One region of the Halobacillus seohaensis genome, then DNA from elsewhere that is predicted to be linked to it. Evidence: riboswitches for the same ligand, from Rfam matches in the RefSeq annotation. Region 1 holds a riboswitch; each other region holds the start of a gene.
The links. Region 1 has a riboswitch for cobalamin ahead of ACFQIC_RS09300 (acyl-CoA thioesterase). Riboswitches for the same ligand answer to the same signal wherever they lie in the genome.

Region 1 (7,918 bases):
GTCTGTATCTGTTTCCGCTGAAAAATTTTCCATATTGTATGTTCCAACTGATAACTCATCCTCGGTCCCACTAAGTTCAGTTACTTGTGATTCTGTACCTCCATCGACCAGCTCAGGAAAATCTCCTGTCGGGCGAATCTTGAAATTACTAAAGTCGTAACTAACAACACCTGTAGCTGTGCCATCCAACTGATCACCTGTTACGGCGTCCAGACTCATACCGTCCACATCAAACATGATGCGCTCTGGGTTGTAATCGTCTGGGGATACCCTCAGTCCACCAGCTTGTGTTTTTCGTTGGTCTTCACTTGTTTCGGTATAAACTGAAAGCTCATCATAGTTGATTGGACCAGAAACCGTAGCATCTTCTACAGCAATCAACATCCCTTCCAAGCTTTCATAAAAGTCTAAGCCATCCTCTTGAGCGTCAAACGACTCCATCCCATCATTTTCAATGACTTCAGTCGGTTGTTCCCGGTCTTCCCCGATAATAACGGGAGCAGGAATTTCATGATCAGAAGATTGTACGTTTACATTTAACGCACTAATCTGTGTTGTTAGAAGATCATCAGCATCTGAATACCCGTCTTCTCTATATTCAGTTACTTCTCCATTAACCTCTACCGCATCACCTTCTTGAACCTCACTAGGTCGGTTATAAACATAAATCCCTTCAGACGTTGCTACCTCATCATCAGGATTGGTTGACTGCATATAAAAACCATTGGATCCATCAACCTTCGTAACAACTCCACTCACGTCTTCAACAACTTCTCCTTCATATGGAGAGGTATGAGCTGCACCTTGAATGTCGTGAATCTCCACTTCATCAATTGGAGTTAATAACTCATATTCATATGTTGCTACAGGACTGACGTCACCATTAGCACGAACAGCTACAGCTTGGAGCGAAGTATCTTCTTGAATTGTGATAGGTCCATCATACTGTTGGCTTTGTGCATCTGGTTCTGAGCCATCTGTCGTATAATGAATGGCCGCTCCATCTTCAGCCGTATTCAAAGTAACTTCTCCACCTTCAACGATCGATCCGGATTGAGGATTAGCTGTTACCGCAAAGATAACTTCAGCAATATCCTGTTCATTGCGGGGGACAAGCTTATATTCTTCAAAGCTATAGTTTACTACTCCTGAAATCCGCTCATAAATTTTCCCAACTTCTAATAAGTCTTCATTCTCAGGAGTGATGGTGAACGTACCATTGCTATCTTCAACTGCAAAATCCCCATAGCTATTTTTTGAAAGAACTTTAACATTTTCTACTTTAACAAATTCACCTTCGATCGCCTCTCCCTGATCAGCGGTAAACTCGTCAGCTGTTACTAATTCCGAATTCGGAACCCCTGCTCCTTCTTCGGTAATCTCGATATTGGCGGACGATGATAGGATTTGTTGCATCCCGTGATAGTCAGAGAACTCACCCGTCGCTGTGATCTGATCACCAACGCTTGCTTGCTTCCCTGGCACACGTACGATAATTCCTGCAGAGTCATCTTGAATGTAATAATTCGTTTGACCACCCGTATCGATAGAAGCTGTTACTGTCCCTTCTACTTTTACTGTTGAGCCTGCTTCCTCTCCTCTTGCCTCTTCAATCGTCTGAAGATCAACTGGCTCTGTTTCCGGCATATCATAGGTACCTAGATAGTCAAAGGTGTTCGATGCATAACTATCCCATTCATTACTAACAGAAAAATCATCTTCAGGATTCGCATCACCCGAAATTACGTCTCCTTGGCGTACGAGAGTTACATTACTTCCAAAATCCTCTTCACTTCCAACTTGTCCAATGGAGTCAATGATTTCTCCATTTTTCTTTAAGACTAGTGGGTCATTTCCATTAAAATTAATCGCTGAATTATTGGTTGTATCAACAACAGCTAATAATTCCTGATCAGCTTGACTATTTGCCGCTACAAATACGTCACCACTTGCAAGTGTTCCTTCCATTTCAAAAGATCCTGTGGCTTCAATAGCACCATTTGAATACAATTCCACTTCATATTCCGACAAATCAACATCAGAATCTGTACCATTGTAAATCTCGACTGCTTTGTTGTTACTACTTCCCTCTATGTATTCAGAGAAAAATAATTCGCCAACTTCACCTTCCGTTTCTGCTTGTGCTGTAGGAATAGTACTTAAAAAAGGACTTAATGCCAATACAGCAATCATACTTGTAATTAATGATTTCTTTTTGTACATCCAACTCCTCCTTCTCATTTTTCCATAATTAACCTCTGCCCAAGTATAAATAGAAATTCCGTCAATAACTATCAAAAAATTCAAAATAGTCGAGAATGAATCATATTATGCATAAATAACTTTAGTGAAATAAGGATATAAGCCTATACAACAAGAACATCCGTTTGCTTTATGAAGTTTATCAATTGAATTCTTGTGTTAAAACGAGTGGCTTATATCATAGTTAAAATTCAGGTTTTACGAAGGTATTCTGGATATTTTGTTAAAATTAATGGATAACTTTACTAAACTACCAGAACAGGATTGTTGAAGACTCGACTCCGATATGATTGTGTGGAGAAAGGGGCGGTGGGGAAGGAGTCGCTTTCCGTGGGCGTGCGCTGAGCCTCCTCAGGCTGGCGCCTTGCGGGGTCTCATCTAACCCGCGTATCCCACAGGAGTCTTCCCCTTCCCCACCGCCCCTTGCCGTATGTTGCTATCGAAATCGTGCTGTTCTACCGTCCCTTCCCTGTTAAAGTATGAGATATCTGTTATAACGCCAATTGAAGCCCGATACAGACCACGGAATATTGCCATCACGGGTGTGATATCCTGTTTATATAAGTTACCTATTAAGGGACCTTGAAAAAAATCTCTCCGGCAATAATTTCAAGCCATAAACGGAGGCTTACCTGGTGATGTATGCCTACCATCACCACCTCTCCTTGTGAAGACCGTTTCTGAATTTATAGTACAGATCAATAGTACAGGATCTATTAATAGCAGAAGTGGATCATTTCAATGGCAATATTCACCCAGCATCCCCCATTCTCCGGTAAGAAGCAACGGAACCGCCCATTCTTTTATTGAATAATCCGAGGCTTTATGCGATATGCAATAAAGCAACTTCCAGCACAATTCTCATCACTCATAAGGAGTGCTTTTTCACTTGAATCACCACATCTGATGCTTCCGTTCTCCTCACGAAAGCAAGAAGGTCCGGGAAATTGCGAGACTCCTGTGGGATGAACATGATCGGTGAGATCCCGCAAGGCGTAGCCTGAGGAAGCTCACCTCATGCCCACGGAAAGCGAGTGATTTCCCGGACCTTCTAACGCCATCCTTGGTAACGGAAATTACCGGAATGTCTCGAAATTGAGTCTTCCACATAAGGCCAGGATTGTTGAAGACTCGATTCCGAGATACTAGTGTGGGGATAGAAGCGGTGGAGAAGGAGTCGCTATCCCTATGTATCTATCGAAATCGCGCTGTTCTACCGTCCCTATTAAATTTAGCTCGAGGAGGCTTGCCGTCTTCCCCGCGGAAAGCGAGTGGTTTCCCATCCCCCATTCTCCGATGAAAAGCAACGGAACCGCCGCACAAGCTTGGAATCGAATCTTTAATATACAGTGATATCTATATACCACGAGAGCTCGACCTTTACTCATCTTTTTAAAAATATTTGTTATGTTCTAAGTCTTGAAATGTTCATCCATGCAATAACAAACAGCATTCAAACAGAATAATAGCTTTCAACTGCCCATGCTATTAAAATAAGAGTACAATAATTCATGAGGTGATAAAGTGAGAATAGAAGTATGGTCCGATTTCGTATGTCCATTTTGTTATATAGGAAAGCGTCGATTAGAACAATCATTAGAGCAACTATCGGCCGAACAACCGATAGATATAGTTTATAAAAGCTTTGAATTAGACCCACAAGCTATCAAAAATACGGGTCAAACCATTCACGAAAAACTTGCTGCGAAATATGGAAAGAGCTTGGATGAAGCTAAAGAAATGACTGCAAATATGACTCAGCAAGCGGAGGAAGTTGGACTTGATTTTCAATTCGATCAAATGATTTCTACGAATACATTTGACGCCCATCGCCTAGCTAAATTCGCTGAAACTAAAGGGTTCGGAAAAGAAGTAGCCGAGCGTTTCTTCCATGCTGTTTTTACAGAGGCTAAAGATGTAGGTGATCATACAACACTAGTAGAGTTAGCAAGTGAGATTGGTTTAGATAAAGAAGAAATTCGTAAAGTACTTGCGAGCGAGGAATATTCAAAGGAAGTTCGCACCGAGGAAGCAGAAGCTCAAGAGATTGGTGTGCAGGGCGTTCCATTCTTTGTCGTTAATCGCAAATATGCCATTTCCGGGGCTCAACCGACAGAAGTTTTTGTGCAAAGTTTACAAAAGGTTTTGGATGAGGAAAAATCTACTCCAGCTTTTGAATCGTTGTCTCCTGAAGATAACGGAGCTTCTTGTACAGATGATAACTGTGACGTGCCTGAGAAATAATCTTAGACAAGGTAAAGCTGTCTCACAAAATGAGACAGCTTTTTTTTCATCTCAAACTTGCCCGACTCCTTCTATGCTCTTTGCGTGCTGGAGCCGTCTCAAATAATCTTTGTTCCTCTTCAGTTTCAGGCAAAATCCCTGGAACAACTTTCGGCTTACCATTCTCATCCACAGCTACCATCGTTAAAAAGGATTCTGTCGTCATTACTTTTTTTGCTTGCAACATATCGTCAGCAAATACTTTCACATAGACTTCCATTGAACTTCGACCAGTGGCAGTGACGTTTGCCTCTAACTGCAAGGCATCTCCTACCTTGGCAGAAGCTAAAAAATCAACTGAATCAATAGAAGCTGTCACAACAACGCTATTACTGTGTTTCATAGCGCATAATGCTGCAATTTCATCAATATAAGCTAACACTTTCCCACCAAATATTGTATCTAAATGATTGGTGTCTGGGGGTAATACTAGACGCGTCTGTACCATTTTTGAATGACTTACGGGCAGGATTTGATCCATCATCATTTCTCCTTTTTCATAAAAAATACACCTTCTGGAGGTGCGTATTATGCATGAGATTCGAAAAATAGATCCTTCTGCTAGCCATAGCGATTTCTCATCATGTAACACACTCCTATCTCCCGTAGGATGATCATGTTCTTCCTTATGGCAGGTCTCCTGGCTTGGAGTCAACGACTTCTTTTTCCTTCCCGCTTTTTGATAAAGCAGTGGTTAATTAAAAGATGTCTACTCCTTACAGTGGCGGGACCGCGTGGATTTACACCAACTTCCCTTTTCAGCTTCTTTATATTGAAGCAACCATAAAGCTCATTTAGTTTGGAGGGATGTTTCCCTTCTACTTAATATCTATTAATCTGGTGTGGATGTCAATCTTTGACGTTCTCTTTCTAGGGGGAATCGTTCTTCATCACAATATCGCTTTACAAAAGTTTTAAATCATAGATAATGATAGTATCTATATTGATTATTTTTTTTATTAAGAAAGTTGCTCATCTCATTCCGTTAAAGCTCCCGATTGTGGAAGAACGATTCCCTTACTTTAATTTAGTTTAAAAAACACTCGTTTTCTGTTGGCATATACGAAAACTCCTAGGTTGTTTATCTCATAGGATCCAACCACGAAAAAGCGAGCCGTTTCCCCCTCGCCCCCATTCCTCTGGCTTTTATAACTCTTTATTACTCAACTCGGGCAACTATCTACCATAACATTGAACACACTCAATTTATAAAGGAGATTGTTATGACAAATCGTAACGGATCATTGCCTGTCACTTATCCTTTTCAAGCCGATAAATATAGAAAAAATTCAACTTCTGGCACCCCAGGTCAATGGTATAAAGGAACAGTTCCACCATATGTAGCCCCTTCTAAACGACCGATCGTGTTTATCCATGGAATAAATAGTTCCTCCCACACATGGTGGAATGGAAATGACATGTATGAAATAGCCTATTTTAATGGATTTAAAACAGCATTTATTGATTTGCACTCAACTCTCGATATGTGGGATAACGGCAGACTCCTAGCTAGTAAACTAGAGGAAATCTATCAACATTTTAATGAAAAGTTAATTGTAGTCGCCCATAGTAAGGGTGGAATTGATACTCAATCTGCTATGATTCACTATGAGGCAATTCCTTACGTTGCAAAAGTCATAAACCTCTCTGTTCCCCATCAAGGTTCAGAATTGGCAGATTTAGCTTTCAGTACTTGGGCTGGGTGGCTTGCTGACATCATTGGTAATAAAAATGAAGCAATAAAATCCCTTCAAACAGGTTATATGGATTATTTTCGCAGTAAGACAGATAGCTGTTCGATGGTCGATCATATTCCATTTTATACGTTAAGTGGGACCGGCTGGGGCTCCTTTGGCTCTTCCCTTTACTGGGGTGGCCTCTATTTAAGCAGCTATGGTGAAAATGACGGAGCTATCACAGTTGAAAGATCCCGATTGCCCTACACTACAGAGTTACGTGTTAGTGATTGGAATCATTCAGAAATTATTAAAGGTCATTCTACGTTCCACTTGTTCGCTGATCACCTATACGAATCTAGTACTTTTAAAAGTGACAGCCATAATAATAGATCCTTGGAAAAACAAAAACCCTCAGCACATGCCTATTTTCACGGAGGAAGTTACCGAGGTGAAACTACTGAAACCTTTTTTGTAGAAAATGACGTGAACACTATTACGGTAAATTGGATGAGTGAACACGAAAAGCCGAACATATCTCTCATTAGCCCAGGTGGATCCGTGAACAAATCCTTTATTCCAATTGCAGACTCTGAGACTATCTTTAAAGGAACGTATCACCATATGCTAACCATTCATAATCCTACTGAAGGCGTTTGGAAAATTAAAGCACTGTCTAATCAGGAGCATTATTTACTGGGCGTCCATTTTGATAGTGCTATAAATAGGTACATTAACTTAGAAGTACGTGATCCTTTACAAGTTGGGATTGCTTCTTTTAATACGCTCGATAACAAGAAAATGATGAGTACCATTTATTTGGAATATTACAAGGCTGATATGAGAGATTCTCGAAAATTAGAATGGCAGGCTCTTAGTAGCAATTCTTTTCGAAAAATCCCCAACTTAGGGGAGGGCATCTATAACATTACGATGGATCTAAAAGGAAAAACTCCTCAAGATAAGGACTTTAATCGATCTATTGTTGCTTCCTTTTATTTAGATAGTAATGGTGAGATTGTTAAATAGCTGTTTTGCGACTACTTCTTTATAATTTTACTTTCAAAGGCTTTTAACTCTTCCCCTTGGTAACTCTTTAATTCATCACTGTGATTCATGACAAATTCATACGTTTCATCATCGATTTCTCGTTGGTACACTTCTACTTGATCAGGTGACTGCACATATTGGATGTTATTCGATTCTACTATAGACTTGGCCATGATCTCGAGAGGCTCTTTATTTAAGCCACCTCCAATATAGAACACGGTCCCTTTACCAAAATAATTCCTAGTTACTGCTGCATACTGATCATAAAACTGATCTGAATATTGATATAGTACTTCTGCTTCTTCAGCAATGAGTAAGTCTCTCCAGACGGAAATTTCTGCTGATACATTAGCAAACTCGCCGTTTCCTTTCAATTTATGCTCTTTGGTAAGAGACTCTATTTCGTCGACGCGTGCACCGATCATTGAACGAACTGGACCGGGGAGAATTTCACCTAATCGCACATTATTATCTGAGTCCTTCACACCTGCACGGAAAGAAAAAATAACTGTCCCCATTGTGCGCAAAATTCTCTAACTTTTCCGCCAAAATATCATCCATTAATTGCAACAGGAACAAGAACTACTTTATATGCGGACAAATCACGATCAGTCGGAACAACGTCAATACGAGAGTTTAACTTATAA
Region 2 (7,918 bases), on a different contig from region 1:
CATAAGATTTTTCTCTTTTACTTCATGCTTTTCATTTTATCAAATCACTGCAGATTATTCTATAATGACTAAAGAGCCTTGTACAAATACAAGACTCTTCAAATCATTCATTCTATAGGGTTGACACTTTCGGGCACAGGCACAGGTTCTGAGAAATTAAGATCCTCTAGCCCATTTACATTTTCGAATTGTATAGATTCATAACCAAACTGTTTAGCAGATGCAAGGATAGCTTCTAATGAACTAGTTAGCTTTCGGTCCTTTATTGATCCATTCACACTCATTTGTAATACTACTATTTCCGATTCGATTTCTTTTACTTCAATATCCATTTCTTGTGGAATGGCAGGCTGTACACTTTCAGATTCCTCGAAATTCTTCATCTCCTCTAAAGCTTCTTCAAATGAAAGCTTCTCACCTAAATCAATAGGAACTAGGTATTCGCGATCATTAGACATATATAGCTGGTATACATATCTATTTTCTTCTATTGGATCAATTGTACTAACTTCCCCATAATTACCAAAAGAGACCGGTTCTCCACCTTCAGTTTCCACCTGAATTTCTTCTACTTGATATGGTTCCACCGACCACCTTAGACTCTCCATAATTGAATTACTCATAGCACTACCCACAATTTCAGTATCATTTGGAAAAATAACTGTAGCTACCTCAGATTCTTCTTCTACTGAAATGGTTACATTCTTCAGGATATCTTGCGAGAGTCCTATGTCCTCTGGAGAAAATCCACTTAGACTTTCTTCCTTTGATTTTCCTTTTAATCCTATGGTTAAAGGAATAGTGTATTGAGCATTTTGATCTGGTACTGCTCGAACAATTCGAGATTCATCTAAATCGGATACAATCAAACGATCCAATAACATAGCATCTTCCACTGGTTCATTTTGCTCAGTTGTCTCGATAGAGTCATCTGACTTATTCGTGTCATCCTCATTTGCTGATTCAGCAGCATTGCTTTCTTCAGTTGTATTATTTTCTTCCACTGCTTGGTCATTAGATTCTATAGCTTCATTATTTATTGTATCTATAGTCATTGGACCAACGATCGCGATTATAACTATAGCCAAAATTGTGGCCAGTCCGGGTATCAACCATTGAGGTCTTTGTTTTTTATTGTTTTTCATTTTTTTGTTAATCATTTTACGATAATCTCCTTTATTTAAAGACTCATTAACACGTGGGAGGTCCGATATCATCTTTTGAATCTCTTTTTCACTTTTTTGATCATTACCCACTTAAATCGACCTCCCTATTTAATATTTTTTTTAACACTTTTAAGCCACGATGCTGAATGGTTTTCACTTTACTTTCTGTAAAATCTAAAATTTCTGCTGTTTCCTGAATGGACATGCTTTGCATAAAACGTAAGATAATAACATTTTTTTGATCGATTGAGCACTGATCTAAGCCTCGATAGACTTGCTGTAGTTGTTCACTTTTCTCAACTAATTCTTCTGGTAAAGGAGCGCTACTAGGCAGCTTTTCACCTTTTTCTTCCCAATTAAAGAACTCAAAGAATCTTTTTCTTTTTCTTCCTTGTTTTCTGAAATAATCGATCGTAACATGCTTCGCTATAGAAAATAACCATGTTTTTTCATTGCTTCTTCCATCAAAAGATTCGTAAGAGCGAATCACCTTAATGTAAATATCCTGTACAAGATCTTCTGCAACCTGACGATCTTTCACCATGTAAAATACGTATTGAAATAAATCTTGATGATATTTATCATAAAAATCATCAAAGAACGGTTTCATATGCTCGGCCTCCCCGTTCATCATAATAGTCGTTTATCTATGTAAAAAGTTACACTTTACTATGATAATCTTTCCTAACCATAAATGAAACCATTCTATAAAAAATTAGAATCCCTTTTTTACTTACCAATCAGCTAACCTATAGACAAAAAAAGCAAGGGAATTGAGGTTATTTGCTTCATATACTAGATTATTTTTGTCCATAATAGGTATTTATTGGTTGGATGCGAATCTTCTACCTCCTACCTTATTGAGAGACTTATACAAGCCGGCGTGGAATTCTTATATACTATTTTCTAAAGATTTGCCTCCTTTATCTAGGTTAGCGTTGTTGATTGGATCGGAATCTTTGCTCGCTTTCCGCGGACGAATCGGCGAATCTCGTAAATCCCCATCCAATCAGAGCCATAAGATAGGGGTATTTTAGGCTGATGAAACCATGGTGGGAGATTCTATACTCTTCACTACCTGGATGAGGTTTTCTCACTAGTTTCCTCGCTAGAAAGTAAGCGATTGTGGCTTTTAGAAAATGGTCTTCATGACTTCTTCCAGGCTAGGAAGCCCATCAAATGGCAGGAAAATACAAAGACCAAACCGCTATGCGATTTGGTCTGCTAACTCATATACTATTTCATATGTTTCTCAACCGAAACAGAACTACTTACGATTTCGACCGAATCTTTTCTTACTTGCATTCCAAAAACCGAAACAAATTACTATACAGAACCCGTTACTAATAAGATAGCTTTTAAGTCATGATATGGGACTTATGATATTTATTAAACAACCTACCTAAAATTGGTGATAATACCAAAATAAATACAGTGTTAGATATTGCATGGTTGACGTCCATAGGGATACCCGCTAGATAATAAGCCCAAAAAGATTGTCCAACGGTATACATAGTCACTGAGATCATTAACCCAAAGAACATCCCACTTAAAAAACCATATACCGATAAGCCCCAAACAGGAATAGATGACCAGTATTTACCTATAACTCCAGCAATCATTCCGATCACCGACCAGGAGACTACCTGCCAGATCGACCAAATTCCCATCCCTAGAATCACGTTTGAGAGAAAGGTTGTTAAGATAGCCATGGTTACAGCAGCTAAAGGACCTAACCAAAAGCCTGTGATGATGATAATGGCTGTCACGGGCTGGATATTTGGCAAATGAGCCATTGCAATCCTTCCGGCAACGGCCAATGCCGCTAGCATTGCAATCAGCGTAATTTTATACGTTTTCATTTATACCATCATTCCCAAGATTGAAAATCGAAATTGATTTCGTCTCCTTCTTCTACTTCATATTCCGTGGCTCCGACTGTTGCATCCTCTCCATTTATCGTATAAAGCCAAGCCTTTTGTTCACCATCTTCAGGAGAAATACCTTCTATACTATTAATAAATCCTTCTTCTTGTTCAACCTCGTAATTATCTTCCATAACTTCCATAAGCATGGTTCCTTCTTCTACGGAATGCTCTTCTGTCGAAATAACTTCTTCTCCTTTATTTTGAGAAATTTCAACCTCGATAGATACTTCCTCTACTTTTTCTTGTTCAGTTTCAGATACACCTTCATTAGCTTCCTCTTGACAGCCTGATAACAGGACAACCGCCAATAAAGTCATTAAAAATCCTTGATAAAGCTTGCTCATATAAAACTTCCTCCCTACTATTTGATTGTTTCAAAGCTTCTAGAAACGTTTTATGTATAAACAATAAAAAGCCTGCTCTTCATAGTGAAGAACAGGCTTAAGACATACCAAATGGAGTTAATCATAATCATTCATAAACCAAACGGATATCTCAAACGCTCAACCCTCGAAGCTTTGAAACGAGTGATGTTTGGCAGGTCTACTGACTTGTGTCTCATCCTACTAAGGAACCTTCCCATAAAGATTATAGTGGTTTCTCCTTTTCGTCTACACTTACAGTTGCGAGGACAGTTCTGGATTAATACCAGATTCCCTATTCAGCCCTATTTGGGCACCAACATCAACATATTAAGTTCAAATTACAGGTTACACGATTCTCAACGATTTAGCAATCTAATTTTCATCTTCTTCCTCTTTGATAGGAATAACCACAGTGAACGTAGTACCTTCATCAACCTTGCTATGAACTCCGATACTTCCGCTATGGGCTTCAACAATGTGCTTAGCAATAGCAAGCCCTAGCCCTGTTCCTTTTTGAGAAGATTCTCTTTTCCTAGATTTATCAGCTTTATAAAAGCGTTCAAAGACGAAAGGTAAATCATCTTCAGGAATACCCTGACCGGAATCCGATACTTGAATAAGCCATTCAGACTGACTACGTTCTATAATCACATCAACTGTTCCATTCTCATCAGTATGACGAATTGCATTATCAATTAAGTTCGTTAACACTTGTTCCATGCGATCAATATCTATGGAAATCATGGGATGTTCATCCTGTAGATCAAGATTCAATTGAACTTGTTTTTCCTCTGCGAGTCCTTTAAATTTCCTAACTATTTTCTTAGCAAACGGACCGACTTGAATTTGTTCTAGATATAAGGAGATATGCCCTGCTTCCATGCGTGCAATATCTAAGAGTTCGTTCACTAATCGTCCAATTCTTAATGACTCATCATGAATAATTTTCGCAAGTTCATTTTTGTCTTCTCTTGACTCGGCTATATCATCTACGATGGCTTCACTATAGCCTTGCAACATTGATATAGGGGTTCTTAGTTCGTGGGAAACATTTGCTATAAAGTCTTTTCGCAATTTATCTAATCGCCGTTCATCAGTCATGTCACGTAAAACTGCGACTGCACCTCTTACATGATCCTGGTCGTATAAAGGAGTCATAATTATAACCCAAGTTCGACCTTGAACAGTGACTTCAGTCATCAGCTCTTGTTCGTTGTCAATCACTTTATTAAAAAGTTCTCTCATAGGAACTGGCAGATTCCTTTGTTGTTCGCTATAGTGTTTTTCTATCCCACTAACTTCGAAAGCCCATGCTTGCAAATATTGATCTGCTGGAGGATTCGAAACTAATACATCCCCTTGACGATTCATAGTTAACACACCGTCAGCCATTGAACGCAATATCCCTGATAATTGTTCTTTCTCATGATTGAGAGCATCTATATGAAACTTTAATTGTCTACCCATCCGATTGAATGCCATGGCCAATTCACCAATTTCATCATGAGTGAGTATAGGAATTTTTGTATTAAATTCTCCCTTTGCTAATTCAAGTGCCCCTTCCCTCATTTTGATCAAAGGGGAAGTTATACGAGTGGATAGAAAGAAAGCAAATATAGTGGTTAATATTATGGCGATGCCTGCTCCTAAGAAAATAATCTTGGTCGTTTGATCTGAAGTTTCCTCTATTGTGTCTAGTGATTGATAGACAAACACAGCACCTTGTTGATCATTAAGGGGTGTACCAACAACCATATAGCCTAATTCTGAATCTTCAATATTAGATACTTTCATTACATCTTTCCGTTCCTCAACAACAGCAGCGAACTCCGAATCATTCATAAACCAGTTATAACTGAAATTTGGTAAGTCATTACCTTCTGATGATGGGGAAGTTAGAATATTACCACTTCTGTCAGTTACCACAACTTGACTTGAGGGATCTTTAATTAGATCAGTCATGGATAAAATAAGTTCTTCCCTTTCATATTCTGAAACTACATCAGAAACTTTAGTTGCCGTCTGCAATAATTCTTTTTCTGCTTCTAAGACATGATAATTTTCAAAAAATTCAAGGAGAAGAACAGTTAAAATAAACAATACAAAACAAACAAGCAATAAAATCGTGAACCATAGTTTTCCAACAACACTACGCCAAAACATTACTCACCACTAACCTCAAACTTATATCCAACTCCCCAGACAGTATTAATCATTCCTGCTGCTTTTGTGGAGACTTTACTTAACTTTTCCCGAAGTCTTTTAACATGTGTATCAACAGTACGTAAGTCACCAAAAAACTCATACTGCCACACTTCTTTTAATAACTGCTCTCTATCGAACACTTTATCTGGTGACTGTGCCATATAATTCAATAACTCATATTCTTTCGGGGTTAACGCAACTTCTTTCCCATCAGCAGTCACCCGGTGAGCATCATTATCTATGGTCATGTGAGGGAAAACCAAAATGTTTCTCGTCGTTGTATCTGTTTCTAAAAATTTAGTTGTGGAAGCCCTTCGCAAAAGCGCTTTCACTCTAAGAACGACTTCTCTTGGACTAAATGGTTTAACAATGTAATCATCTGAGCCAACCTCAAAGCCTTGTACTCGATTGGCTTCCTCGCCTTTCGCTGTCAACATAATCACTGGAGTTGCTTTCTTCTCACGTAGTTCCTTACATACCTCTATTCCATCTTTACCCGGCATCATGATATCTAATAGGATCACATCGTAATCCTCCTGTAATGCCATGTTAAGTGCTTCATAGCCATCCTCTGCTTCATCAATTTCATAGTTTTCTCTTTCTAAGTACATTTTTATCAGTCGCCTTATACGCTCTTCGTCATCGACAACTAAAATCTTAGCTTCGTTGTTATCCATCATTTATACCCACCTCCTATAGTATTAGGTCTGATTATAATAAATGGCAGGTGGGATAAACAAACCCAACCTGCCTATAAATTCTTAAGCGTACGAATGCAAACCTGAAATAATTAGATTTACTGCTAATAAATTAAACATAATAATTCCAAATCCACCTACCGCTAACCAAGCAGATTTCTTCCCCTGCCATCCTCTTGATAAACGCAAGTGTAAATAGGCAGCGTAAAAGAAGAATGTAATTAACGCCCATACCTCTTTAGGATCCCATCCCCAGAAGCGATTCCAAGCTTCCTGAGCCCATATCATAGCAAATATCAGTGCTCCTAAAGTAAATATAGGAAAACCAATGGCTACGGCACGATACCCGACTTCATCAATGATTTCTGGGTTAGCTTTTCTTAATAATGGCTGAAGAGCATTAGCTACTCTCTTTCTGAGCACTAATCGAATGACTCCATATAAAACTAGCCCACCGAGTAACGACCAAATCATAGTATTAAATTTAATCGATGCATCTACTCCCCGCATCCATTCAGGTGCTTGAAAAAGAGGTGACATCGTATTTTCTGATAATAATTCACCATCAAATGGGGCAACAATGGCTGGCATCTCATAAGTAATTTCAGTAACTAGCCCCTCTACTGGTGCTTCAAACGTAGAATTATAGTTAGTGACATTAAAAATTGAGGACACGATAATAAACGCAAGTGTAGTAGCAACCATAAATAGAACAAACTCAAGCCAGAAGGTTTGTTTCGATTTCACTGATTGATCCACTTGACGAATCAAGAAAATTAACCCCGCTACAAAGCTAATTGATAGTATTGCTTGGCCTAGTGCAGCTGTCGTTACATGAATGTATAACCAGTGAGACTGCAACGATGGTACAAGCGGAGAAATTTCTGTAGGAAACATACTTGCAAATGCAATTATTAATAATGCAATCGGTAGTGCGACTAAACCTAATATATTAATTCGATAAATAAAATACATAATGATGAATGCAAAAACAAGCATCATCCCAAAGAAAGTAATAAACTCAAATAAATTACTAACTGGTGCATGTCCTGACGCACCCCATCTTGTAAAGAAATATCCCAACTGTGTCAAAAAACCAATGATCGTTATCGTGATCCCTATTTTTCCAACAAGCTCCGATTTATTTTTTCCTTTATCACTAATAGTACCTGCGAAGAAAAACGTAGCTACTAAATAGATAAAGAAAGCTGCATATAGTAAGTTACTACTTATCGTACTTAATTCTCCCATATCCTTTCCTCCTTACATTCCTAATGAAGGCTAGCTTTTCAATTCTTGTTGATCGATGGGCTTTTCTATTCCTGTTCCATCGATAGCTCTATCAATTTCACGCCTTAGTGCCACCCAATTTTTGTTGGTGTGACCTGCAATCCAAGCACCATTCTCTTGAGGTTTCACCCATATTCTTCTGTGATTCCAGTACATTCCCATACTCACACCAATCATGAAAATGGCTCCTCCTAGTGCTATAAAAGGTAGTGTATAATCCTTTTTAACAGCTAAGCCTGTCACATCTCGAACATCAAAATTCACTA
Region 3 (7,918 bases), on a different contig from region 1:
TCGTAACGGTTACCTCGGAAGATACCCTCTTGTCCTTTTTGCTGACCACACCCTGCGACTTCAGAAACGGTTAATCCCTTGACACCCATAACGTCAAGATTTTCCCGTAACGTTTGAAAAGCTTCGGGGCGTATTATTGCCTCCACTTTTTTCATGGATAATTTCCTCCTTTGAATTTCGTGTTAGTTTTCTTAACACAATAAGTTATGTTAAGTCCTACTATAAAACAAATATTCAGAAAAATCAATAGATAAATTTTAATAATGTAAGAAAAGTTGACACAAATAAAAAAACACAGGTCATTTTAAAAAAATGACCTGTGTAAAGGGAGCATTATAGGGTTTTACAAATCGTCGAATCCATTATCTTCAGAAACCTTAGTATACTGCCTTGATTTTTGTTCAAAGAAGTCCGATTTTCCTTCATCCACTTCCTGATAAGCGCGGATCCATTTCAATGGGTTTTCCTGATATTCAGGATAAGGTTTATCGACTCCCATTAACTTGCAACGCTTATTAGCAATAAAACGAATGTAATCTTCTAAATCGTTTATGGCAATGCCTGGGAACTCATTGCCAATAATGTGATGAGCCCACTTAATTTCAAGCTCAACGGCTTCTTTAAAGGTTTCCGTTACGAAATTTTCATACCAATCACGGTCAAGTCCAGGATTCTCATTTAAAGTCTCTTTAAAGATGTGTGCAAACAAGTTCACATGAATTTGTTCGTCGCGATTAATGTAATTAATCATTGTACTTGTTGATACCATTTTTTGATTTCGCGCTAAGTTGTAGAAGAAGGCAAATCCTGCGTAGAAAAATAAGCCTTCTAATACAACATCATAAACGACTGACTTCAAAAAGGTTTCAACATTTGGTTGTTCGGCGAAATCTTCATAACCATTGGTAATGAATTGATTGCGTTCAATTAAAATTTCATCATGTTTCCAGTATTCGAAAATGCGCTCTTGTTCGCTTTGATCCACTAGTGTAGATAAGACATACGAATATGACTGATTGTGTACGACTTCCTGAAAAGCGAGCACTTGCATTAAAGCAGAGACACTAGAATCAGTTATATAGTCAGCGATTTTACTAGAGTAATCGGTTTGAATAGAATCTAGAAAGGCGAGCAATCCAATTATCTTTTTAAAAGAAGCTTGCTCTTGTTCCGATAGCTCCGGCCATTGTTTTAAATCGTTGCTCATATTAATTTCACTTGGAATCCAAAAATTAGCTAGCATTGTTTTATACATAGGATAGGCCCATGAATAACGGGTGTCATCCCAATTTAATACGTTTGAGCTGCGGCCATTGACCATGCCTGTTGAGGCATTGGGGGCATGATAGTCGACGAGTTTCCGTTGCTGTATAGTTTTATCCATCTTGTCCACCTCCTTAAGATGAGCAGCTTTCACATTCTTCAAAGTCTCCTTGGCTGGAAGTGGAACGTGTATAGTAGGTAGTTTTCAGTCCTGACTTCCAGGCGTCAATGTGTAAGGCAAGCAGCTCTTTTGCTTTGATAGAATTCTTCACGTAAAGATTAAAAGAAATCGACTGGTCTATATATTTTTGACGAACGGCATTTTGTTTAATACTAGAGTGCTGATCAATGTCATATGCAGATTTATAGTACCAATATGTTTCTGGTGTCAAGTCAGGAGCTGTGACAGGAATTTTGAAATCTTTTTTTTCCTCAGAGTAGAATTTTTTAAAAATGGGATCGATACTTGCCGTACTTCCAGCAATTAGAGAGGTGCTGGAATTGGGTGCTACGGCCATAAGATAGCCGTTCCTCATACCATTTGAATGTACGTCATGTTTTAATTCGTTCCAGTCAAAGGATCCGCCTTGATCAAACGTCCGTTTAACAAAAAATTCCCCCGTATCCCAGTCAGATCCTTCGAATAACGGGTAACTTCCTTTTTCCTTAGCTAACTGATTGCTTGCAGAAATCGTATAATAAGATATTTCTTCATAAACTTTGTCTGCATAGTCCACAGCCTCATCGGATTCCCAAACTATTTTATTTTGGGCTAATAGGTGTGCCCAGCCAAACGTACCTAAACCAATTCCGCGATAAGACTGATTAGTGAGCTGTGCCTGTAACACGGGGATGGTATTTTGATCGATGACGTTATCTAGCATACGAACTTGAATAGGGATTAATCTTGATAGTACACCTTGAGGAACAGCTCGTCCTAAGTTAATACTTGATAAGTTACAGACTACGAAATCACCAGGAGTCTTGACAGTAATAATTTTTCCGTCTTCAATATGTTGCTGGTCTTGCACCGTAGGGCTTTGATTTTGTGTAATTTCTGTACAAAGGTTACTGCAATAAATCAATCCTTTGTGACTGTTAGGATTCATGCGGTTTACTTCATCTCGATAGAACATGTAGGGCGTACCTGTTTCGAGTTGTCCAACCATAATTCGTTTCATGATTTCGATTGCCGGAACTTTTTCTTTCGATAACTGGTTACTCTCAACGCAAGCCTGATAGTGTTCTCGGAATGAACCGTTGCCTCGTGTTTCATCATAAAAATCCTCTAGCGAGAAGCCCATGACTTTACGAACTTCGTGGGGATCGAATAAGTACCAATCTTCTCTTTTCTCAACAGCTTCCATAAATAAGTCCGGGATTGATACTCCTGTAAATAAGTCATGTGTACGCTGGCGCTCATCTCCGTTATTTAAGCGGCTATCGAGAAAAGGGAAGATATCTTTGTGCCAAATGTCTAAGTAGACAGCTACTGCACCTTGTCTTTGTCCTAATTGGTCAACACTTACCGCGGTATTATTAATTTGCTTCATCCAAGGTAGAACACCTGAAGAGACACCCTTAAATCCGCGAATGTCGCTGCCTCTGCTACGGATTTTCCCTAAGTAAACGCCGATTCCGCCGCCGTGCTTACTTAAGTTGGCGATATCCGTGTTGCTATCATAAATCGACTGTAAACTATCATCAATAGTATCAATAAAACACGAGCTTAATTGACCATAACGCTTCCCGGCATTGGCTAAGGTTGGTGTAGCCACCGTCATATATAGATGACTTAAAGCCCAGTAGGCCTCTTTAACAAATTCTAAACGACGAACGGAATCTTCATGGGCCATCAATGTCATAGCGATAATCATAAATCGTTCTTGCGGGAGCTCGTAGACTAGGCCAGACTTAGAACGGGCTAAATAACGGTCCCCTAATGTTTTAATACCAATATAGGTGAATAAATCGTCTCGATCAGGAACAATTGCTTTTTCAAGCTCATCCATTTCTGCTTTTGAGTACTGGTTAAGTATATCTGGATTATAAATATCCTCTTCTACTAATATTTTAACTAATTGGTGAAACTCTTGGTATGCTTGTGAACTCCCACGATTAACTGTTGATTTTTCATACATTTGCTGTAAATGTATACGACTGGCAAGATAGGTCCAATTTGGTGTTGTTTCACTAATCTCAGCTAAGCATTCAAGAATTAAAGCCCTAGCTTGTTCATTTTTATCTCCTTGGACGCTCTTAGCCTTTGTTACCATGCGCTCCATTTGAAGGGATGGAAAGAGTTCTGCTTGTCCCTCTAACCATTCTTTCCAATAGGATGTCATAACGGAATCCATACGTTCACTCCTCTATTAAGTATTTTAATAAAAATTCCATAAAAAAACCCGCTCAGAGTTGATGAGCGGGTGAAACGATGAAATGAAAGAGGCTATTAAAGAACCCCTTTCATTTCATCGCTTCATCTTCTCAAACCCCGAAGAAGTTGAAACTTCTGCGAACAAAGACAGGTCTCCTGACTCACACCCAATTCTACTCCGGTCCTTCCCGTGATTTTTGCACAGTGGTTCTTCCGTTTCGCGAGTGTTTACAGTTGCGGGGGCAGTTCTGGTTTTACACCAGATTCCCTATTAAGCCTATGGCATCTTCTGTTCGCGGATACTATATATGGTATTTTCACTTTAAAATTTTAGCTTATATTGTGTTTTAAGCATAACTGAGATTGTTATGATGTGCAACTATTTTTAATGAACTGGTATAATAAAGTGGAGAACTTTGCAGTCTTAAAGAAAATTAGAGATGTGTAATAAATTTTTCGGAATACTCGTGTTAATTTGTGATTAATGAAGGAGTAAGAGGAGGGTTCAAGATGACATTTGAATGGCATAAGGAAGCAGAAAAGCAATGGGATGGACGAGCTGAATTCTGGAATACCAATAGTCAGACCATGTGGGACGAGGGGAGTCGAAAAACAATTATCCCCTTTTTAAAAAAATATGTAAAGGAAGGGGGACACATTGCGGATCTTGGCTGTGGAGATGGATATGGATCGTTTAAATTAGAAAAAGAAGGTTATCGTGTTACAGGCCTTGATATTTCAGTAGATATGATTCAACGGGCGAAATCAAGGGTAGAAAATGAAAACCTCCAATTCACACAAGGTGATCTAGTGAACCTCCCATTTGAAAAGGAAAGTTTTGATTCGATTATGGCTATCAACTGTTTAGAGTGGGTGGAAGTACCTTATCAAGGATTAGAAGAAATGAAACGTGTGCTAAATCCAGGGGGGAGGCTGTGTATCGGAATCTTAGGACCTACAGCGATGCCTCGGAAAAATAGCTACCGCCGAGTGTATGGGGACAAAGTGATTTGTAATACGATGATGCCTTGGGAGCTGGAACAAATGGCGATTGAAACTGGTTGGAAGCATATAGATGGGCACGGTGTATATAAACGTGGGGTTGAAGAACAGGACGCGGCTGGTTTTGCGAAAGAATTACAACAGTCTCTTACATTTATGTGGGTATTTATATTTGAAAAAGAGTGAAGGAAATAAATCAGGAGATATAGGTTCCATAGAAAAGCGAATCATATCAAAAGTAATTAATACCAAACCATGATGTTCCTTGCAAACTAAGTAGTTCCGATACCGTGGAGAAAATCTAAAATAACTGTTGGAATAACATACTAAATACACTATGTTTAGCACCATAAATAACAGTGCAAATAACACACAAAAACGCTTGGACATTTTAATATCTAAGCGTTTTTCTTTATATTTTCTTCTTCAACTAAAGCATCTTTTACTTGAAGACTCAGCTTCGAGAGATGTTGTTTCCGTTATGGTTGAAAGCGTTTGGAGGTCCGGGAAATCACTCGCTTTCCGTGGGCATGTGTTGAGCCTTCCTCGGGCTATCGCCCTGCGGGATCCCACCGATCATGTTCATCCCAGCTCTTACGCCTTATAAGGACGAAGGCTACATCTAGTTCATCAATCCTATCGGGCGTTATCCAGCTCCAGCACCTAGCGGCTAGTGAGACTTCCCTCGCTTCGGTACGATAAGTCAACATCGAATCACGATGTTCTTCGTGTTTCCTTTATCTCCGACAGCTCAGTCCAGTCCATATGCCGCTGACCAAGGCGCCTCCGCTTTTAAAAGTGGAGTCTCGCAATTTTCCGGCCCTCCTTGCCATTGTGAGGCAGACGGAAACCTCAGTAATGGGTTCTTCAAATTGTAGGCTATTCATAGATGGGAGTGGGTGGCTAGGAAACGGGGAGACTCCTATGGGATGTGCGGGACAGCTGAGACCCGACCCCACAGGACGAAGTCCGAGGAGGCTCAGCGCCCGCCCCATGGAAAGCGAGCCGTTTCCCGCAGCCCCTACATTCACACAAACACCTCGAATTCAAGTCTTCAACAATACGGTCTCGTTAGTTTAATTGTAATCGTCCACAATCAGTCAACGTGCTAAATACTATGCTAATTATGGTGCAATTTGTAATGTTGATTTTGGTAAACCAAAAGGAATGTGGGGATTTATGTTAAAAAATATATAGATAACTACCAATTTACGTAGTAGTTAGCACGTTGACAATAGCTATTGTCATTATGTTAGTTGGGTTACGATTTTGTATGATAATTCAAGTGAAGGAGGGTGAGGTGCCCCGGACCTTCTAACGTTGCTCTTTATCATCGTATTGATCCATCGACCAGTTTTTTTCTTCATCGCTTTCTACAATACCTAAGATGACATCCGAGATACTAGAATCTTCTAAGACCTTATCGCGAACTTTATATTTAATATCGTCTGCCTCTGCAAGAGAGAGCCCCTTAATCAGCTCGATATAACTTTCAACATGATACTCTCTTCCCTCTTGGAGGATACGGAGTTTTTTAATATCAACGACATTCTGATCACCTAATATCACTTCAGCTACTCGTTCTTCAATAATTTTAGGGGCAGCCACGCCAATTAAACCAATCGTGTTTTCATATCCAATTTTAATGGCGATTCCAATTAATAATATTCCAATAATAAGTGTGCCTAGTCCGTCAAGAAAATATAGTCCCGTGAAGTAAGATAGGACTACAAAGATGAGGGCAATCATTGCACCAGACGTTGCGACAAGGTCTTCATAAAAAACTAGTCGTGTCGGCGGTGAGGAAAGTTTGGCATTTTTGAATGAATCTTTAAAAATATTAAAGCCTTTAGAACCCGCTCGGCTCTCCTCATTGATTTCTTTCATAACTTTAATCAAGATATATCCGTCAACAATGATTGATACAATTAAAATTATAACATTAAGCCAAATGTTCGAAGAGGATTTGGGGTCTTGAATCAGTCCCCATCCTTTTAAAATGGTTTCATAAGACATAATGGTAACAATAATAACTGCTATCAGAACAAAAAGATTTACTACTCGCCCAAATCCAGAAGGGAATCGTTCTGTCGGTTCTTTCTCCGCTAGTGCACTTCCGAAGAAAACAAATCCTTGGTTTGTAGCGTCAGCAACGGAGTGAATTGCTGTAGCAAACATCGCTCCACTTCCACTCACCGCAGCAGCAATACCCTTAATAACTGCCAATAATGCGTTTCCAACCGCCGCAATCCCAGATGATTTGTTTCCTTTTTTCAGCAATTTCCAATAAGACATTCATTTCACCCTCACTTATACTTTGCGTTGTTTATTATTGTGCTTAATAATTAAAAAAATAATCATTGTTCTCATCCTTTCCAACATGTTCTGTATAAAAAGCCTGCTTTCTTGGAACTTTATAAAGAGTGATTAATAGTAGGAGGCTAGAGCATGGGAAGCAATCGAGATAAGGCAGAGTCAGACATAACAACACAAGATCATAACCCTTACGACATAGTGAAAGGGTTACTTAGGGAATCTGTAACTAAGTTAGGTTTAAATGACAACATTTATCAAATTCTTAAAAAACCAATGAGAGTTTTTGAGGTATCTATTCCGGTACGAATGGACAATGGACACATAGAAAATTTCACTGGTTATCGCTGTCAACACATTGACATATTGGGACCTACAAAAGGAGGGATTCGCTTTCATCCTAAAGTGAATATTGACGAGGTAAAAGCTCTTTCTATATGGATGTCGCTAAAGTCAGCGATTCTTGACCTTCCTTTAGGTGGAGGGAAAGGGGGAGTGATCGTTGATCCAATTAATTTATCTGAACGTGAACTTGAGGTGCTAAGTCGCACGTATATTAGAAAAATTACGCCGATTATTGGACCGGAAAAGGACATTCCTGCCCCGGATGTTAACACTACCCCTGAAATGATGGGATGGATGATTGATGAATTTGATCAACTGAGGGGATATAATATTCCGGGTATGCTAACAGGAAAGCCTGTAATAATTGGTGGATCGCTTGGACGTTTAGAAGCAACCGGACGCGGAGTTGTTTTGACCATTCGTGAAGCAGCCAAAGTATTAGAAATGGATCTTAGTAAATCGACCGCTGTTCTACAAGGTTTTGGAAATGTGGGTTCGATGACAGCTAAGTTTTTAGATGAATTAGGTGTTAAAATTTTAGCTATAACCGATGCACACGGCGGGATTTACAATGAAGAAGGGCTTAACATACCAGAGCTATTAGAATTTGTGAAAAAA
Region 4 (7,918 bases), on a different contig from region 1:
ATACGGATATTACTTACTTGAATATGCTTATTCAAAATATTTTTGATCAAAACGGTTATTTTGTTTTCCCTGTAGAAAAGCGTCACCTGTTAACATTCATTTTGCTGAATAAAAAAGGGGAAGAAGATTGGAAAAGCAGAATTACAAAAGGGATTGAACGATTAGAAAAAATAAGTATTTTAAATGACTCAAATATTTCTTCTTTTCAAGTAGCTGGAGGAAAATTTGTGAAACAGTTGGATCAATTGCATGAAAGCTTTAACACAGCTCAAGAAACTTTATCTATACAAGGAAGACTTCCTCCCGGTCATCTTAAATATTTCTATGATGATATGCACATGTATCGGCTGATCTCACTTGTACATAAACACAGCAACTTAAATAGTCTGATTAAGGAATATCTGGATCCGATTATTGAGTATGATCAAAAGCACAATACTAATTTAATGGAAACTTTAAGGGTTTATTTGTCGTGTAATGGTTCTAAAAAAGAAACGGCAAAAAAAGTATTTGTTGTTAGGCAAACGTTGTATCACCGCCTTGAAAAACTTGAAAATCTATTGGGTAAAGATTTCATGGAATCAGAAAAAAGGCAAGTCATTGAGTTTTCTATTCTAGCTCATGAATATCAGCAAATGATTAATCATTGATAATTAAATAGTTAAAAAGAGTTTTGAAGCGCTTGGGTGTATTGTTATAGGTTCGGTGTAAGGTGTAAATTCATAGGAAATTGTAACGCTAATTGCAATTAATCCACATAGGAAATCGTCGGTATCTAGGAAGTTATTCAACAAACGGGCAGCATTGTTGAATACTCGATTTTGAGATCATGGGGTTTCGTTACCGTATAAGGGATAGGGGGAGATTTGAAACAACTTGAGTTGCTTTTCTGCTTGTTGAATCTTATTCAAAAGACAGATAAACGCTAACATATCAACAAAAAAGAGCATCAAATTGCATAGCAATTTGATGCTCAATTCATCTTACATTTTTAATGTTTGTCCCTCAAAACTGAACTACTCAATATTAGATGTGTGTGGTCCTTTTAGGATTAGGAAGATCTTGATATACTCCGTTCAAATTTCGAACTTGTCGAGTTGCTTCCACCATATTTGTTAGTGCTGCCGTTGTTTCACTAATCCCACGGGTTTTCAAACCGCAATCCGGATTGACCCAGAATTGACGAGGGTGAAGAACCTTCAAGGCACGGCTTATATTGTTTACCATTTCATCTACACTTGGAACACGTGGGCTATGAATGTCGTATACGCCCAGTCCGATCTCTTTTTCGTAAGAGATTTCCTCAAAATTAGCAATCAGTTCTCCGTGGCTTCGAGCCGTTTCAATCGAAATGACATCGGCATCCAATTGATCAATCGTGTTCATAATTTCACCGAATTCCGAATAACACATATGAGTGTGTATTTGCGTCTCACTTTTTACAGCCGATGTTGCAAGCTTAAATGCGTAGACGGCCTCATCTAAATATTCTTTTTGTTTTTCAGTTTTTAGTGGCAATCCTTCTCTCAAGGCGGGTTCATCTACCTGGATCATATGAATGTCATTGTTTTCTAAAAACTTTATTTCTTTCTGGAGGGCTAAGGCAATTTGTTTTGTAACATCAAAATTACTGATATCTTCTCGGACAAAAGACCAATTTAAAATCGTTATTGGTCCTGTCAACATTCCTTTAACGACCTTTTCTGTTAGCGATTGCGCGTATGTGATTTCTTTTACGGTCATTGGTTCAGTCAATGCTACATCTCCATAAATGATTGGTGGTTTTACGCAGCGAGAGCCGTAAGATTGAACCCAGGCATACCTCGTAAAAGCAAATCCTTCAAGTTTTTCACCAAAAAACTCCACCATATCATTGCGTTCAAATTCTCCATGAATTAGTACATCAAGTCCGATTTCCTCTTGTCGTTGGATCCATTCTCTAATATTTTTTTCAATAAAGGCATCGTATTGCTGATCTAACCAATCACCTTTTCTCCACTTTAATCGTGCTTGACGAATTTCAGGTGTTTGTGGAAGACTTCCAATCGTGGTAGTTGGCAACAATGGAAGTTGGAAAAACTCATGTTGTATCTTCTGACGAGTAGGGTAGTGCTGATCTCGCTTCGGTTCAACATCTTTCCAAGATTCCACTTCACTTTGAACCTCGTGATTATTTCTACTAGCTGATTTCCATAGTTCTTCTCGACTCTGAGCCTGCTCTTTTAATTTTGCTTCAACTGTATCTCTTCCATTATTTAAGCTATCGGTTAAAATCTTAATTTCATCAAGCTTTTGATCGGCAAAGGCCAAGGCATTCTTTAGATGAGGTTGTAATTCGGTTTCAGTAGTCACAGTGACAGGCACATGTAATAAGCTGCATGAAGGTTGAACGATCAGACGTTTTTTTTCAACTTTTGATATGATTGTTTCAAGCTGGGACAATTTAATATCTAAATTTTCTCTCCAAATGTTACGACCATTGATTACACCGGCAGCGAGGGTTTTATCCTCTGGAAAACCATATTTTTTTAGATTGTCCAGATTTGCTCCTTCATCATGAACAAAATCAAGGCCGATACCGTCGACTGGCAGGGAAACGATCTCCTCGTAATGATCGACTGCTTCAAAATAGGTTTGGAGAAGAGTTTTTATGCTGGATAACTCTTGTTGGATGGATTGATATACATCTTTGACTAATGTGATATCTTCTTCAGTCAGTGTAGTAGCTAGGATCGGTTCATCAATTTGCACCCACTCAGCACCAGCGTTCTCAAGTTCTTGAAGCACTTGTATGTAGAGGGGAACAAGTTTTTTAAGCAGTTTGTTAAAATCTTTTTTCTCAAAACCCTTAGACAATTTTAAAAATGTAACAGGGCCGAGGATCACGGGTTTACCGTTGATTGCTAGCTTTTCTTTTGCCTCTTGAAAGTAATGTAGCAATCGGTTTTCTACTAGTGTAGGTTCAGCATCAGCTTCAATTTCTGGAACAATGTAATGGTAATTGGTATTGAACCATTTCGTCATTTCTGAGGCCACTGCTTTATCATTACCACGAGCAATATCAAAATACGTCTGTAGTGCTTTCTCATCTTGGTGCTTAAATCGATCAGGGATTAAGCCAAACATCACAGCCGTATCGAGGACTTGATCATACATACTGAAATCGCCAACTGGAATCAGGTCGATACCGATGTCTTTTTGTTTTTTTAGATCATTGATCCTTAGACTTTTCATCTCTGTTAAAAGTTCTGTTTCAGTTATGTTCTCTTTCCAGAATTGCTCCAAGGCTTTCTTCCATTCTCGTTTTTCTCCGATTCTCGGATAACCGATCGTTGAGCTTTTTGTCATATCTATTCCTCCCATATCTTTTCTAGCCAAAACAATCTCTCTTTTGCAAGAAAGAGAGATTGTTATGACAGTATTATTAAATAAGCCTGTTAAGACAGACTGATTCTGTTAAAGTGCCTAACACCTCCCTAATCCTCGTAGGTTCTAGTGTGTAATCAACAGGTAGGTCTCCTGACTCAAGATCTTCACATACTTGCGTCTTCCCATTTTTAAAAATATAGTGACATGTTTGCAAGTTGCTCCCTATAACAGTGGCGGGACCGTGTCGGATTTTCACCGACTTCCCTTTTAAGTTGAAATAAGCTAGTTTAAGAACTTAGACAACACCTGAGTGATATACGATATTTAGTTGTGTATTGATGTTGTACGAAAAAAAACCTCTCGTTGAGAGAGGTTTTAGACGCACCTCTCTTATTTTTCAAAGCGATCGCTTTGCTGGAATTAGCACCACAATCAACGTTAGTACGCTGATAGGTTGCCGGGTTTCAACGGGCCAGTCCCTCCACCTCTCTGAATAAGAGATTCTATTTAATTGATTAAAAACATAGTAGCACGATAGGAATTTACTGTCAACGTTCGGTTCACAAGCAAAAAGTGTTTGGTACTAATAAAAAGGGGGGGACATCAAAAAGACGTTTTCCTTCGAGAACATCGTGCTTAAATCTATTTACTTGCACTTGATTTTGGTTCAAAAGATATTTGGTCTTTAAGTTCCTCTATTTTAATTTCTACGCCTGCATTTTTCATGATTTCTGTTATATTATCAGGATTAGCTTGTCGATTTAGCAATTCTTGACGTAATTGGTCTTTCATATCTTTGAACTTACCAATAGAAGATGTATCCTCTTTATCACGTTTATCGGTGACTTTGATGACATGATAACCATGTTTGGTTTTTACAGGGTCACTTACTTCGCCCACTTTCAAATTATAAGCAGCTTTTTCAAATGGTAGAACCATTTTTCCAGTAGATGTGTATCCTCCAAGTTTCCCACCATTATTAGCGGATTTCTTATCTGTGGAATACTCTTTGGCTAGTTTAGCAAATTCTTCACCATTTTCTAGTTTTTTCAATACTTCATCTGCTGTTTTTTTATCTTTTACTAAAATATGACTAGCCTTGAATTCTTTTTTCATGTTTTCATAGTACTGTTTTATTTCTTCATCTTTTACGCTAACTCCTTGGGTGGCGGCTTTCTGTTTCAACATTGATGAGCGAATTACCTCTTTAAATTGAGCTTCATCAGCAAAACCATTTTGTTTTAATACAGATTGGAATTTATCCCCATATTGCTCTTTCATTTTATCTAGTTTTGTTTGGACTTTTTTATCCGAAACAGAAAATTTTTCTGATAACACTTCTTCATAAACCATATCCTTTAGCACTTTATCTCCGTGCTCACTTACCAATTTATTATAAAATTCTTCTTTATTTACCTCTCCATTTTTCGTAGAAGCTACCACTTTGGAATTTGATGATGCACTGCTATTATTACAAGCAGCTAATGTTAACATAGCGATAATAGAAACTAACACTGGTATTACTTTTCTCATAATATATCCTCCTTGCTTTTTTAAAAAGGGAAATTTTGTTTTATATTGAATAAGTTAAAGAACATAAATTTATGTCTTATTTACTGGTCAATTTTTTATAGTTATTTGCCCAATGTTAACGGCGTTGTTTGTTTTTCTCCTTCACGATAATACGTTAACTTCATTTTTTCTCCAACTTCTTTTTTCTCATAAATGTATTTTCTCAGATCTACAAGAGAAGAAATTTTATTACCATCAGCCTGAACGAGAACATCATATTTTTGTAAACCTGCTTGATCTGCAGGAGAATCTCCTTGCGTTTTTGCTATAACGACACCAGATTCCACATCTTCAGGGAGGTTTAACTGTTCTTGTTGAAGACGTGTTGAAATGGAAGATAAATCTCTAGTTTGAATTCCCATGAATGGACGTGTAACTTCTCCATTTTCTTCTAGGTCCTTAATTATAGGCTTCACAGTTGAAGTTGGAATGGCAAATCCGATACCTTCTACTTTTTGTTTTGCAATTTTCATGGAGTTAATCCCTATGACTTTACTATTTAGGTTTATTAATGCGCCTCCACTATTACCTGGGTTAATAGCAGCATCTGTTTGTAAAACATCTGTCTTCCAATCTAACTTTCCATCTTTATTTAAGTCTACTGGCATCGTACGGTCTAAACCACTTATGATGCCTTTTGTTACAGAACCGGCAAATTTCATACCTAATGGATTCCCAATTGCAATAGCCGTTTCCCCAACGTGCAAGTCTTTAGATGAGCCAAATTCAGCTACACTATTTACGTTAGAACCATCAACTTTCAATACAGCTAAGTCTGTAAAAGGATCGCTACCCACGACCTCTGCTTGTACTTTTTTTCCGCCACTTAGAATCACATCAATAGATTCTGATCCCTCAATCACATGTTGATTCGTCACCACATAAGCAGAACCGTTTTCTTTTTTGTAAATAACACCTGACCCTGTCCCAGCTTTACTTTCTTCAAGCAGCTGTGATGATTGCCTATACTTAACAATGCCGACGATAGCGTCTGAAGTTTTTTTTACCGCTTCAACAACTGATGCGTCTTCTTCTGAGTTATTTGTTGATAGTTGCTTAGTATTTATTTCTTCATTTTCAGTTGTATTTTCATTACTTGCGCTCGTAGAAGTAGAATTAAATGAAAAAATATTCGCGTTAAATAGTGCAAAAGCTCCAAGACCGACAACTACGGTTACGATTAATAATTTGGTCTTTGACTGAACTAGCTGATTGAAAAAACTATTCTTCTTTGTGTTATTTGGTGTTTGGTTCAGTTCGTTTTCATCTTCATCTTCATCCATATAATCTTACCTTTCTTTGTGGATTCAGTTATCTTGTGAAAATACTGTAACTTCATTCTAGTAATATGAATTGGCAATTTTTTAGCATAAATATGTAAAAAGTATGTGATCGACTTAGATGGTTCGCTAAAACAGAGTAGGATGGAACTTTTATGAGGGAGGGGATAATAAAAACACCCCCCCCAAATATTTAAAATGATTAGGAGGTGTGTTTTTATTTGAATAGTTATTTGTTTTCCTTTTGTTCACTTTCCTTATAACGGATTAAATCGCCATAAACGACTTTGTCTGAGTAATTTAATTCTTTTTCTGCTTTTTGTTTTAAAGGGATACATGTTTTTATATTAATTTTCTCTTTCGTTGATTTGTCATAGCACTTATTGGCTTCAGCAGCATAAACATACTGATCTGTTATTACACTACCGTCTCGGAGAATGGTCAAATCTTTACGGGTTTTAGCAAATAAGTCGGTACCAAACTGGACATCATTTTTTTGTTCAATCCCAAGTAAGTTTAAGATAGTAGGTTTTAAATCAATTTGTCCACCTACTGTCTCCATTTTCTCACCTTCCATACCAGGAACATGGATAATTAAAGGGACTTTTTGCAGTTGAATATGCTCGAACGGACGAATTTCTTTATCTAGAACTTCACTCATAGCAGGTTTATGATTTTCAGATATGCCATAGTGATCCCCATATAATACAAATATAGTGTCCTCATATTCGTTTTGTTGCTTCATAAGATTGAAGAATTTTTTAATTGATTCGTCCATATAGCGAACGGTTTGGAAATAACGATCTACTGATCCATCTCCAGTATGAGCCGGTTCGATCATATTCATATTTTGGTTATTTAATATATACGGATAGTGGTTCGTCATAGTTATAAACTTTGCATAGTATGGTTTCTCCAATTTTTTTACCTTGGGCATGGATTGTTTAAAGAAAGGTATATCTTTTAAACCATAATTTACAGAGTTCTCTTCCGTCACTTTATACTCTTCTTTTGAATAAAAGTAGTCATAGCCAAGTGTTTTATACATCACATCTCGGTTCCAAAAGCTATCATTATTCCCATGAAAGCTTACGGATGTGTAGTTATGTTCTTTTAGTATTTCAGGAGTTGCGTTGTATTCGTTACTTTCATTCGTGGTAAATACAGCTCCACGTGGTAATCCATACAAAGAATTATCAATAATAAATTCAGAGTCTGAAGTTTTCCCTTGTCCTGTATTATGATAGAAATTATTAAAGTAAAAACTTTTTTTAACCAAGTCATTTAAGAACGGAGTAATTTCTTGACCATGTAACTTTCTATTAATTACAAAATTCTGCGTTGATTCTAAGGAAACTAAAACAACGTTTTTCCCTTTTGCTTTTCCAAAGTATTTCCCTTTTGCTCCCATTTTTCCTTGCTGTGAGTTGACATAGTTTAATACTTCGGTTAATTCATTACTATCAGCAAACGCACGACTTGTTGAAGATTTGGCCGTCATGACACTGTCGTAAATGTGATAATTATAGATTCCTAGAAGTTTGACAAGCTTTGCACGATCAAACGTTCTCACAAGAAGCTGTGGACGTTCCACCTCTGCTAAACTTAAGTTAACAGCACCAAATCCAAGGACGGCAGCGAAAATCATGACCACTGTACGTTTGCGAAACTCCATGGTGGGTTTAGTTTTTTTTCGA

Region 2: another riboswitch for cobalamin. It lies ahead of ACFQIC_RS01225 (DUF4430 domain-containing protein); the one in region 1 lies ahead of ACFQIC_RS09300 (acyl-CoA thioesterase).
Region 3: another riboswitch for cobalamin. It lies ahead of ACFQIC_RS17685 (ribonucleoside-diphosphate reductase subunit alpha); the one in region 1 lies ahead of ACFQIC_RS09300 (acyl-CoA thioesterase).
Region 4: another riboswitch for cobalamin. It lies ahead of metE (5-methyltetrahydropteroyltriglutamate--homocysteine S-methyltransferase); the one in region 1 lies ahead of ACFQIC_RS09300 (acyl-CoA thioesterase).

The regions. Positions count from the first base shown of each region.
Region 1 is NZ_JBHSZV010000022.1:27,254-35,171, reverse strand. It holds gene ACFQIC_RS09310 (chitobiase/beta-hexosaminidase C-terminal domain-containing protein) at 1-2,223, opposite strand, end outside; gene ACFQIC_RS09305 (DsbA family oxidoreductase) at 3,787-4,506, shown strand; gene ACFQIC_RS09300 (acyl-CoA thioesterase) at 4,553-5,026, opposite strand; cobalamin riboswitch at 5,159-5,346, opposite strand; gene ACFQIC_RS09295 (esterase/lipase family protein) at 5,769-7,250, shown strand; gene ACFQIC_RS09290 (beta-galactosidase trimerization domain-containing protein) at 7,262-7,789, opposite strand; gene ACFQIC_RS09285 (beta-galactosidase trimerization domain-containing protein) at 7,825-7,918, opposite strand, start outside.
Region 2 is NZ_JBHSZV010000004.1:184,568-192,485, forward strand. It holds gene ACFQIC_RS01210 (hypothetical protein) at 108-1,256, opposite strand; gene ACFQIC_RS01215 (RNA polymerase sigma factor SigX) at 1,249-1,776, opposite strand; gene ACFQIC_RS01220 (ECF transporter S component) at 2,525-3,028, opposite strand; gene ACFQIC_RS01225 (DUF4430 domain-containing protein) at 3,037-3,438, opposite strand; cobalamin riboswitch at 3,613-3,792, opposite strand; gene ACFQIC_RS01230 (ATP-binding protein) at 3,832-5,622, opposite strand; gene ACFQIC_RS01235 (response regulator transcription factor) at 5,622-6,344, opposite strand; gene ccsB (c-type cytochrome biogenesis protein CcsB) at 6,426-7,613, opposite strand; gene resB (cytochrome c biogenesis protein ResB) at 7,644-7,918, opposite strand, start outside.
Region 3 is NZ_JBHSZV010000051.1:7,331-15,248, forward strand. It holds gene ACFQIC_RS17675 (P-II family nitrogen regulator) at 1-155, opposite strand, end outside; gene ACFQIC_RS17680 (ribonucleotide-diphosphate reductase subunit beta) at 344-1,384, opposite strand; gene ACFQIC_RS17685 (ribonucleoside-diphosphate reductase subunit alpha) at 1,398-3,620, opposite strand; cobalamin riboswitch at 3,770-3,946, opposite strand; gene ACFQIC_RS17690 (class I SAM-dependent methyltransferase) at 4,151-4,828, shown strand; gene ACFQIC_RS17695 (cation diffusion facilitator family transporter) at 5,957-6,937, opposite strand; gene ACFQIC_RS17700 (Glu/Leu/Phe/Val family dehydrogenase) at 7,091-7,918, shown strand, end outside.
Region 4 is NZ_JBHSZV010000047.1:120,218-128,135, reverse strand. It holds gene ACFQIC_RS16875 (PucR family transcriptional regulator) at 1-650, shown strand, start outside; gene metE (5-methyltetrahydropteroyltriglutamate--homocysteine S-methyltransferase) at 1,027-3,348, opposite strand; cobalamin riboswitch at 3,493-3,694, opposite strand; SAM riboswitch class I at 3,757-3,869, opposite strand; gene ACFQIC_RS16865 (peptidylprolyl isomerase) at 4,012-4,902, opposite strand; gene ACFQIC_RS16860 (S1C family serine protease) at 5,004-6,224, opposite strand; gene ACFQIC_RS16855 (LTA synthase family protein) at 6,451-7,918, opposite strand, start outside.